Regions from separate parts of the Mesorhizobium sp. NPDC059054 genome, predicted to be linked through region 1. Evidence: predicted binding sites of a transcription regulator. Region 1 holds the regulator's gene; the other holds the start of a gene.
The links. Region 1 encodes PhoB, which activates phosphate uptake and scavenging genes when phosphate is short. Its sites were predicted from a motif close to TGTCATNNANCTGTCAT; they were not measured.
Positions count from the first base shown of each region.

Region 1 (4,772 bases):
ATCATCAAATGCGTCGAAATGGTCAGGCGGCGACTTGACGACAAGAGCCTGACCGAACATCGGGTGCTGCGCATCGCCTTCGCCGTTCAGGGCACAGCCGACTCGCATGCGCGCACCATGCTCTGGACGCCGATCACACCGCATGGCGATATCCCTTTCGCCGACATCCTGGAAAAAGCCTTCAGCATTCCCGTCATCGTCGAGAATGACTGCAACATGATGGCGGTCGCCCTGCGCTGGCGCGGCACGGACCGTTACCGTGACGACTTCATTGCCGTTCTGCTCTCGCACGGCATCGGCATGGGTATCGTGCTCAATGGCGAACTGTTCATCGGCACCCAATCGTCCGGCGGTGAATTCGGACACATGATCCACCAGCCGAAAGGCGCGTTGTGCCGTTGCGGTCGTCACGGTTGTGTCGAAGCCTATGCCGGCAATTACGCAATCTGGCGCAATGCCCACGGCCTCGATGAAAACACCGAACCAGCCGCCGACATTCCGGATGACGAGATGCTGTCCTTGGCGGAAAAGGCTCGCGCCGGCGCCGGTCCGGAACGAGATGCCTATGAGCAGGCCGGATCGGCCCTTGGTTACAGTCTCGGTTCGCTTTTTTCCGTCATCGACCCTGCGCCGGTGACTTTCGTCGGGATCGGCGCGACTGCCTTCGACCTGATTGAACCCGCATTGCGGCGCGCTATTGCCGAGACTGCTGGCGGCCAGCATTCCGATTCGATCGTCTTCGCAACCGAACCCAAGGAACAGATCCTGATCCGTGAAGGCTGCGCCATGCGCGCGCTGACCTTCATCGATCAGGAGATCTTCGCGCTGGGCAGTCCGGCGGCATTGGCGCTTCAGGAGAGCTGAGCGCCGCTCCGTCTTTGTTGGAGCATGATCTTTTCCGAAAACCGGTTCCCACTTTTCGGGATCATGCTCTATCAATCCTCGCGGATGGCGTAACCCGAGCCACGGATCGTGCGGATAACGTCCGGCATACGGCCGTTGTTGACCGCCTTGCGCAGGCGGCCGACATGCACGTCCACGGTGCGTTCATCGATATAGATCGTCTCGCCCCAGACATTGTCGAGCAACTGGCTGCGCGAGAAGACCCGACCGGGGTGGCGCATCATGAATTCCAGCAGCCGGAACTCCGTCGGCCCAAGCCGGATCTCGCTCTTCTTGCGGTAGACCCGGTGCGACTCGCGGTCGAGCACGATATCGCCGACCTTGAGCACGGAAGACAACACTTCAGGCTTGGCGCGGCGCAGCAGCGCCTTCACCCGAGCCATGAACTCCGGCATCGAGAATGGTTTGACCAGGTAGTCGTCCGCGCCGGTGGAAAGACCGCGCACACGGTCGCTTTCCTCACCGCGCGCCGTCAGCATGATGACCGGCAGACGCTCGGTCTCCGGCCGCATCCTGAGCCGCCGGCACAGTTCGATGCCAGATACCGCCGGCACCATCCAGTCGAGCACCAGCAGGTCCGGGACGTTCTCCTGAAGCCTGATCTCGGCTTCGTCACCCCTGGCGACCACTTCGACCTGGTAGCCCTCGGATTCCAGATTGTAACGGAGAAGGACGCCCAACGGCTCCTCATCCTCTACCACCATGACGCGCGGCGCGATCATCTTGCCGTCCGTTCCCTGATCAGGCCGCCGGAACGGCAGCAGCCGTCTCGTCGAGCTTCGGCCGATTGGGCGGCAATTGTTCGCCCGTCAGCACGTAGAAGGCGTTTTCGGCGATGTTGGTGACATGGTCGCCGATGCGTTCGAGGTTTTTGGCGCAGAACAGAAGATGCGTACAGGCCGTGATGTTGCGCGGGTCCTCCATCATATAGGTGAGAAGCTCGCGGAAGACGGACGTATATTTCACATCGACGCGCTCATCGTCGGCCCTAAGCTGGGCGAGCCCCTCTGCATCCCCTGCCGCATACTTTTCGACGACGCCATCGACCTGGCCGAGCACCAGTTGCGCCATGGAATCGATCGAATGTGAGAGATCGCGCGGTGTGGCGCCTTGCCCAACCGCTCCGACACGTTTGGCGATGTTCTTGGCCAGATCGCCGATGCGTTCCAGGTCTCCGGCCATGCGGATGGCACCAACCACGGCGCGCAGGTCCTGCGCCATTGGCTGGCGCTTGGCAATCAGCGTGATAGCCCGGTTATCCAGCTCGCGCTGGCGCGCATCCATGATCGCGTCGTCGGAAACGACGCGTTGGGCAAGTCCGTTATCGGACTTGAGCAGCGCCTTGGTCGAGCTCGCGACCATCGAAGAAGCAAGCTCCCCCATGTCGCTGATGAGCCTGCTGACCTGTCCGAGCTCTTCGTCGAACGAAGCGACGGTATGTTCGCCCATAATTGTGTCCTCGCTTTTCCTCGGCAGCCGTCGCTCACTCAGCCGAAGCGGCCGGTGATGTAGTCTTGCGTGCGCTTGTCGTCGGGATTGGTGAACATCTTGTCGGTGGCACCTTCCTCGACCAGGTAGCCGAGATGGAACATCGCCGTGCGCTGCGAAACGCGGGCGGCCTGCTGCATCGAATGGGTCACGATGACGATCGTATAGTTCTGCCGCAGTTCGTCGATCAGTTCCTCGACCTTGGCAGTGGCGATCGGATCGAGTGCCGAGCATGGCTCGTCCATCAGAATGACTTCGGGCGACACCGCGATCGCGCGTGCAATGCATAGGCGCTGCTGCTGGCCACCCGAAAGGCCGGTGCCCGGCTCGCCGAGGCGGTCCTTCACTTCATTCCAGATCGCGGCCTTCTGCAGGCTGGACTCTACGATGCGATCCATGTCGGCCTTGTTCCTGGCCAGGCCATGGATACGCGGACCGTAGGCGACGTTCTCGTAGATCGATTTGGGGAACGGGTTGGGTTTCTGGAACACCATGCCGACGCGGGCGCGCAACTCCACCACGTCGATCTTCGGATCGTAGATGTCCTCGCTGTCCAACGTGATCTGGCCGCCGACCTTGGCGGAATCAATCGTATCGTTCATGCGGTTGAGGCAGCGCAGAAAGGTCGATTTTCCGCAGCCGGAGGGGCCGATCAGCGCCGTCACCTGGTTCTGGCGAATGTCGAGATTGACGTCGAACAGCGCCTGTTTCTCGCCGTAGTGCACGGTCACCTTGTCGCCGCGCATCTTGATGACTTCGTTCGTCTGGGCGCTCATCTGGCTGCTCACTGCCTGTTCGAGGGTCTTTTCCGTCATGATATTCATATCAGGCTCCCTTTCTACCAGCGCCGTTCGAAGCGGCGCCTGAGCACGATCGCTGTGATGTTCATGGCCATCAGAAAGACCAGAAGGATGATGATTGCGCCGGACATGCGTTCCACGAACGCGCGTTCGGCTTCGTTCGCCCACATGTAGATCTGCACCGGCAGCGCCGTCGCGGGATCGAAGGGGGTCGCCGGATAGTTGGCAACGAAAGCCACCATGCCGATCAAAAGCAGCGGCGCCGTCTCACCGAGCGCGCGCGCCAGGCCGATGATCGTCCCGGTCAGGATGCCGGGCGCAGCCAGCGGCAGGATGTGCTGGAACACCATCTGCATCTTCGAGGCGCCGAGACCGAGCGCGGCCGAGCGGATCGAGGGCGGCACGGCGGCGAGCGCGGCACGTGTGGCGATGATGATGGTCGGCAGCGTCATCAGCGTCAGCACCAGACCGCCGACGAATGAAGCCGAACGCGGCATGCCGAGGAAGTTGACGAAGACGGCAAGCCCGAGCAGGCCGAAGACGATCGAGGGCACCGCTGCCAGATTGTTGATGTTGACCTCGATCAGGTCGGTGAAGCGGCTCTTCTTGGCGAATTCCTCGAGGTAGATCGACGCTGCGACACCGATCGGCAGCGCAAGCAGCAGCACGATCACCATCATGTAGAACGAGCCGATGATGGCGACACCGAGACCCGAGGTTTCAGGCCGGCTGGAAGCACCAAAAGTGAACAGGCCAGTGTTGAAACGCTCGGCCATCGCGCCATCGGCCTTGAGCTTGTTCATCCACTCGACCTGCTGGTCGGAGACCTTGCGACGCTCTTCCGGAACCGTGAGGTCGATCTGGCCCTTGAACGCTGAATCGAGATTGGCGCCAGCAAGGATGTCGACATTGCGGGTGGTGCCGATCACGGCCGGATCGGAAACGACCACATCGCGCAACTGCACACGGGATCCGTCGGACAGGAAGCCCTTCAGCCTCGTCATCATCGGCTTGTTCTTCGGATCGATACCAAGCTTCTCGGCCAGCGCTTTCTGCGCCAGGGCCGGGTAGTTCGCGGTGACCAGAACGCTCGGATCCGTCGCCCGCTTGTTGTCCGGATCGATCACCTTCTCTTCGAAATTGATCGGCAACGACACCGTCGTCTGCCAGAAGGAGGTGTAGCCCTTGGTCAGAATCGACAGAAGCATGACGACCAGGAAGGCCAGGCCGACCAGGATCGCCAGCACACCATAGAGGCGGAAACGGCGTTCTGCGGCGTAGCGGCGCTTGAGGCCGATGTCGCGGCGCGCGGGAGGTGTGGCGGTAGCGACCGTATCCAGGGTGACGTCGGTCATTCGTACTGCTCCCGGTATTTGCGCACGATATAGAGGGCGACGATGTTCATCACCAGCGTCAGCACGAACAGCGTGATGCCGAGCGCAAAGGCGACAAGCGTCTGCGGCGAGTTGAACTCGAGATCGCCGGTCAGCTGATTGACGATCTTGACGGTGATGGTGGTCATTGCTTCGAATGGGTTGAGCGTGAGGTTGGCGGCAACACCGGCGGCCAGCACCACGATCA
Region 1 is NZ_JBHYHV010000004.1:74,535-79,306, forward strand. Features, by position in the region: gene ACFWXH_RS17575 (ROK family protein) at 1-864, shown strand, start outside; gene phoB (phosphate regulon transcriptional regulator PhoB) at 936-1,625, opposite strand; gene phoU (phosphate signaling complex protein PhoU) at 1,645-2,352, opposite strand; gene pstB (phosphate ABC transporter ATP-binding protein PstB) at 2,391-3,215, opposite strand; gene pstA (phosphate ABC transporter permease PstA) at 3,230-4,546, opposite strand; gene pstC (phosphate ABC transporter permease subunit PstC) at 4,543-4,772, opposite strand, start outside.

Region 2 (4,772 bases), on a different contig from region 1:
TTCGAAGGCATGCCGGGCCATGTTCTGCTCGAGACCGTCACCTTCGAGGACGTCGGCGGCAGGACCAGGATCGTCGCGCAATCCGTGTTCCAGTCCATCGAAGCGCGTGACGGCATGGTGCAGTCGGGCGCCGAGTCTGGAGCCACCGAGAGTTGGGATCGCCTGAACGCTCTGCTTTCCGCCTGACAACTCGGAAATCGACGAAACAGGCCGCCGGCCATGCCGGCGGTTTTTCTTTCAGGCGCGAGAGACGCTATCAGGACGGTCGAAGATTCCGCCCATAAGCCGCGCAAGCGCGCTTGACCCTCCACTTGGTGGAGACGGTAGGACGGTTCCATGAGCGAGAAAATGCACACGATCGGCGACCTTTCGCGGCTAAGTGGTATCTCGGTGCGGCGGATCCGTTTCTATTCGGATAAAGGTTTACTGCCGCCGACAACCCGGACCTTCAGCAATTACCGGGTCTACTCCGATGCTGACGTCGCCCGTCTCGACTTGATCCGGGCTTTGCGCGAGGCAGGCATAAGCCTCGCCGCCATCCGCAAGATCCTGTCCCGACGTCTTTCGCTGAAAGAGGTCCTGGCAATGCGGCTAGAAACATTGGAGGCCGAAATCACCTCTCGCCGCCGGATCGCCACCGTGTTGCGCACCACGCTCAAGATCGACCAGCCGACCGAAACCGACTTGAGGAGACTTTGGACAATGACAATTCTGTCCCAGACGCAAATGCGAACCGAGATGGAGCGCTTCTACGACAAAGTAGCCGTGCACGCCGACATGAGCGAAGACTGGAAACGCCAGATGATCGACGCCTCCATGCCGGAATTGCCGGACCACCCGACAGCGCTCCAGATCGACGCCTGGAACGAGATCACCGCCATGATCACCGACGGGAGCTTCCTCGCGGAAATGCAAGCCGACACAACCACGATGTGGAACGGTGAATTCGACCCGGAAGCCTACGCGGATGCAGCGCATTCGATCCTGGCCAAGGTCAGGGCCGCGATCGATGAAGGCCAGGATCCGGTCTCTCCTACCGGTGCGGCCATCGCCCGTGAATGGCTGGAAAAATCAGCGAAGGCGATGCGCCGAAAGCCTGATCGCGCATTCCTTGACTGGCATCTGGGCCAATACCGCAAGCACCATGCTCGTTCAGCACGCTACCAGGAACTGCTTGCCGTTCTACGCGGCGAGGAGCCGAACCAGAAACCCGGTAACGAGTGGCAATGGATCAATGAGGCCATAATGCCGTTGCTCACGGACCGGGGTTGATCGGAATCCGCCGGCACAAGCGCACAGCCTGTGCCGGCGGATGGTTCAAGTTACGGCTATTGCGCCGTCCAGCCGCCGTCGACCGGCAGCGTCGTGCCAGTGATCTGCCTGGCGGCGTCCGAGCAGAGGAACACCGAAAGCGCCGCGATCTCTTCCACCGTCACGAATTCCTTGGTCGGCTGCGCTGCCAGCAGAACGTCATGCTTGACCTGCTCTTCGGTCATGTTGCGCGCCTTCATCGTGTCGGGGATCTGCTTCTCGACCAGCGGCGTCCACACATAGCCCGGCGCGATCGCGTTGACGGTCACGCCGTCCTGCGCGGCTTCGAGCGCCACCGTCTTGGTAAGGCCAGCTATGCCATGCTTGGCCGAGACATAGGCCGATTTGAAGGGCGACGCGACCAGCGCGTGCGCGGAAGCGGTGTTGATGATCCGACCCCACTTGCGCGCCTTCATACCCGGCAGTGCTGCCTTGATCGCGTAGAACGCTGCCAGCAGGTTGATGCGGATGATCGCCTCCCACTTGTCGTCGGGGAATTCCTCGATCGGCGCGACATACTGGATACCGGCATTGTTGACCAAAATATCGAGGCTTCCAAAGGCTTTCTCGGCCTCCTGCACCATGGCGGTGACTTCTTCACCCTTCAGCATATTGGCGCCGGAATAGCGGCACTGGACGCCGAAATCCGCTTCGATCGCCACACGCTCCTTCTCGATTTCAGCAGGGTCTCCAAGTCCGTTGATGGTGACATTGGCGCCTTCGGCAGCAAAGGCTCGGGCAATGGCAAGGCCAATGCCGCTGGTAGAGCCGGTGACGAGCGCATTCTTTGAAGTCAGGGAACCCATGGTGATCTCTCGGCTGGCAGTTGGAGTGACATTCTAACTAGGTGCATTGCAGCAAGTTTCCATCACAAACATGTGTCGATTTCATTCTGGAACCGACAAACGACTGGAATCGTTCATCGACCCGACACAAACCCGTCATGCTGCCATGCAACATGACATGCGTTGTTTCTGATGTGACATCCGTCAATCCCGAGGTGACAACTTGGAAATCGCCGACGTCGTGAAGCGCGCCTACGCCATGCCGCTGACCAACCCCTCCTTCCCGCCCGGGCCTTATCGTTTCTTCGACCGCGAATATGTCATCATCACCTACCGCACCACGCGCGAGGCGCTGGAAGCGGTGGTGCCGGCGCCGCTGGAAATCGATGGCGAGCCGCTGGTGAAATACGAATTCATCCGCATGCCGGACTCGACCGGCTTCGGCGACTACACCGAAAGCGGCCAGGTCATCCCCGTGCGCTTCAACGGCGAACGTGGCGTCTATGTCCATTCCATGTATCTGGATGACGACGCTCCAATCGCCGGAGGGCGCGAATTATGGGGCTTTCCCAAGAAGCTGGCCAATCCCAAAATCGTCAACGAAGGCGAAGTTGTCGTCGGCACGTTGCACTATGGTTCGGTGCTCTGCGCCACTGGCACGATGGGCTACAAGCACCGCGAAGCCGACCGCGAACAGGTGATGGCCGCGCTGACCGCACCCAACTTCCTCATCAAGATCATTCCGCATGTCGACGGCACGCCGCGCATCTGCGAGCTCGTGCGTTATCACCTCACCGACATCACACTTAAGGAAGCCTGGACCGCTCCCGCCGCGCTTGACCTGCGCCCGCATGTCATGGCCGACGTGGCTCGCCTTCCGGTGCTCGAAGTCGTTTCGGCTTTGCATTTCACCGCCGACCTCACCCTCGGCCTCGGCGAAGTCGTCCACGACTATCTCGCCGGCGCACGCTGACCTTTCTTAATCATGTGCCGGAGTTGACCGTGCTGGACCGCAACAGAACGAAGGCGAACATCGCCACCATCCAGGAGATCGCATCGCAATACGACCGCGTCGCGCTCGTACTTCAGGGCGGCGGTGCGCTCGGCGCCTACCAGGCCGGCGTCTATCAGGCCCTGTCCGATGCCGGTTGTGAACCCACCTGGCTTTCCGGGGTTTCGATTGGCGCCATCAACGCTTCGATCATCGCCGGCAATGAACCGAGCCGCCGCCTGCAAAGGCTGGAACAGTTCTGGCAGACGATTTCCGGTCGCAAGATCTGGGCCTATACGCCGGAAGGCGACATCTATCGCGACATCCGCAACCGCACCAGTTCGTGGATGACGATGACGATGGGACAGCCTGGCTTCTTCAAGCCGCGCTTCCCCAACCCATGGTTGGAGCAGGTGGGTGCGGAAGGCGCGACCAGCTTCTACGACACGGCGGAATTGAAAGACACGCTCGAGCAGGTGATCGATTTCGACGTGCTCAACGATGGCCGCAAACGCCTCAGTGTCGGCGCCGTCAACGTGCGCACCGGCAATTTCGTCTATTTCGACACCGACAAGGTCCGTATCGGACCGGAACACATCATGGCTTCCGGCGCCCTGCCCCCGGCTTTTCCGGCCATCCGCATCGAAGGCGAGTATTATTGGGACGGCGGCATCGTCTCCAACACGCCGCTGCAATATCTGCTCGACCAGGAAGAGGACCGCAGCTCGCTGGTTTTCCAGGTCGACCTGTTCAGCGCCCGGGGTGTGCTGCCTCGCGGCATGGCCGACGTGCTGTCGCGCCACAAGGACATCATGTATTCGAGCCGTACGCGCCAGAACACGGACAACTTCAAACGCATCCATGATCTGAAGATGCAGCTCCTGGATGCCCTCAAACGCGTGCCTTCAGAGATGCGCTCGCCCGAGGAAGAGCGGCTGATTGCCGACTATTCCGATGCCGGCGTGGTCAACATCATCCACCTCATCTACCAGCACAAGGGCTATGAGGGGCACGCCAAGGATTATGAATTCTCCGGCACCTCGATGCGCGAACATTGGGACACAGGGCTCGAAGATACACAGCGCACGCTGCGGCACCATCAGTGGTTGACCCCGCCGACGAATACGGAGGGCGTGGCCATCCACGACCTGCATCGCGAAGACCCGACCTGACCCAAAGCAATCCTGAGACCAGAGCAATTCCAGGAAAAGTGTGTAACGGTTTTCCGTCCGGAATTGCGTAAGAACAAAGAGTTACAGCGTTTCCGCGTTTTCGTGAAAAACGGAAACGCTCCAGGTTCAGAAACGCACACTGATGCCGGCGCGGCGCAGCAGCCAATAAAACAGCGCTGTCGCGCCAACACCCAGCGCGACCGCCCACCAGAAACCGCCATCGCCGTGTGTGAACGGCAAGCCGCCGGTATTCATGCCGAAGACACCCACCACGAGCGTACCGGGCAGGAGCAGCGCGCTCATCACAGCCATGGCTTTCAGGCTGCGGTTGGATTCGTCGGCGAGTTCAGCTGCCATTTCCTCCTGCAGCAGCCTGGCGCGATCGTTGATCATAACGATCTCGCGGTCGAGCCGCTCGAGCCGTGTCGACAGGCGCTGCAACACCGTATGAGCGACCGTGGAAAGCTGCCATTCTTCGCGGTCCTCGTCTTCGAACAGTGCGACCATGCCGGA
Region 2 is NZ_JBHYHV010000006.1:192,806-197,577, forward strand. Features, by position in the region: gene ACFWXH_RS24740 (SRPBCC family protein) at 1-186, shown strand, start outside; gene ACFWXH_RS24745 (MerR family transcriptional regulator) at 337-1,272, shown strand; gene ACFWXH_RS24750 (3-hydroxybutyrate dehydrogenase) at 1,329-2,117, opposite strand; gene ACFWXH_RS24755 (acetoacetate decarboxylase) at 2,320-3,069, shown strand; gene ACFWXH_RS24760 (patatin-like phospholipase family protein) at 3,099-4,259, shown strand; gene ACFWXH_RS24765 (transporter) at 4,386-4,772, opposite strand, start outside.
Region 2: ACFWXH_RS24755 (acetoacetate decarboxylase) is a predicted target of PhoB. The motif match lies at 2,240-2,256, and genes of this name have one in related genera.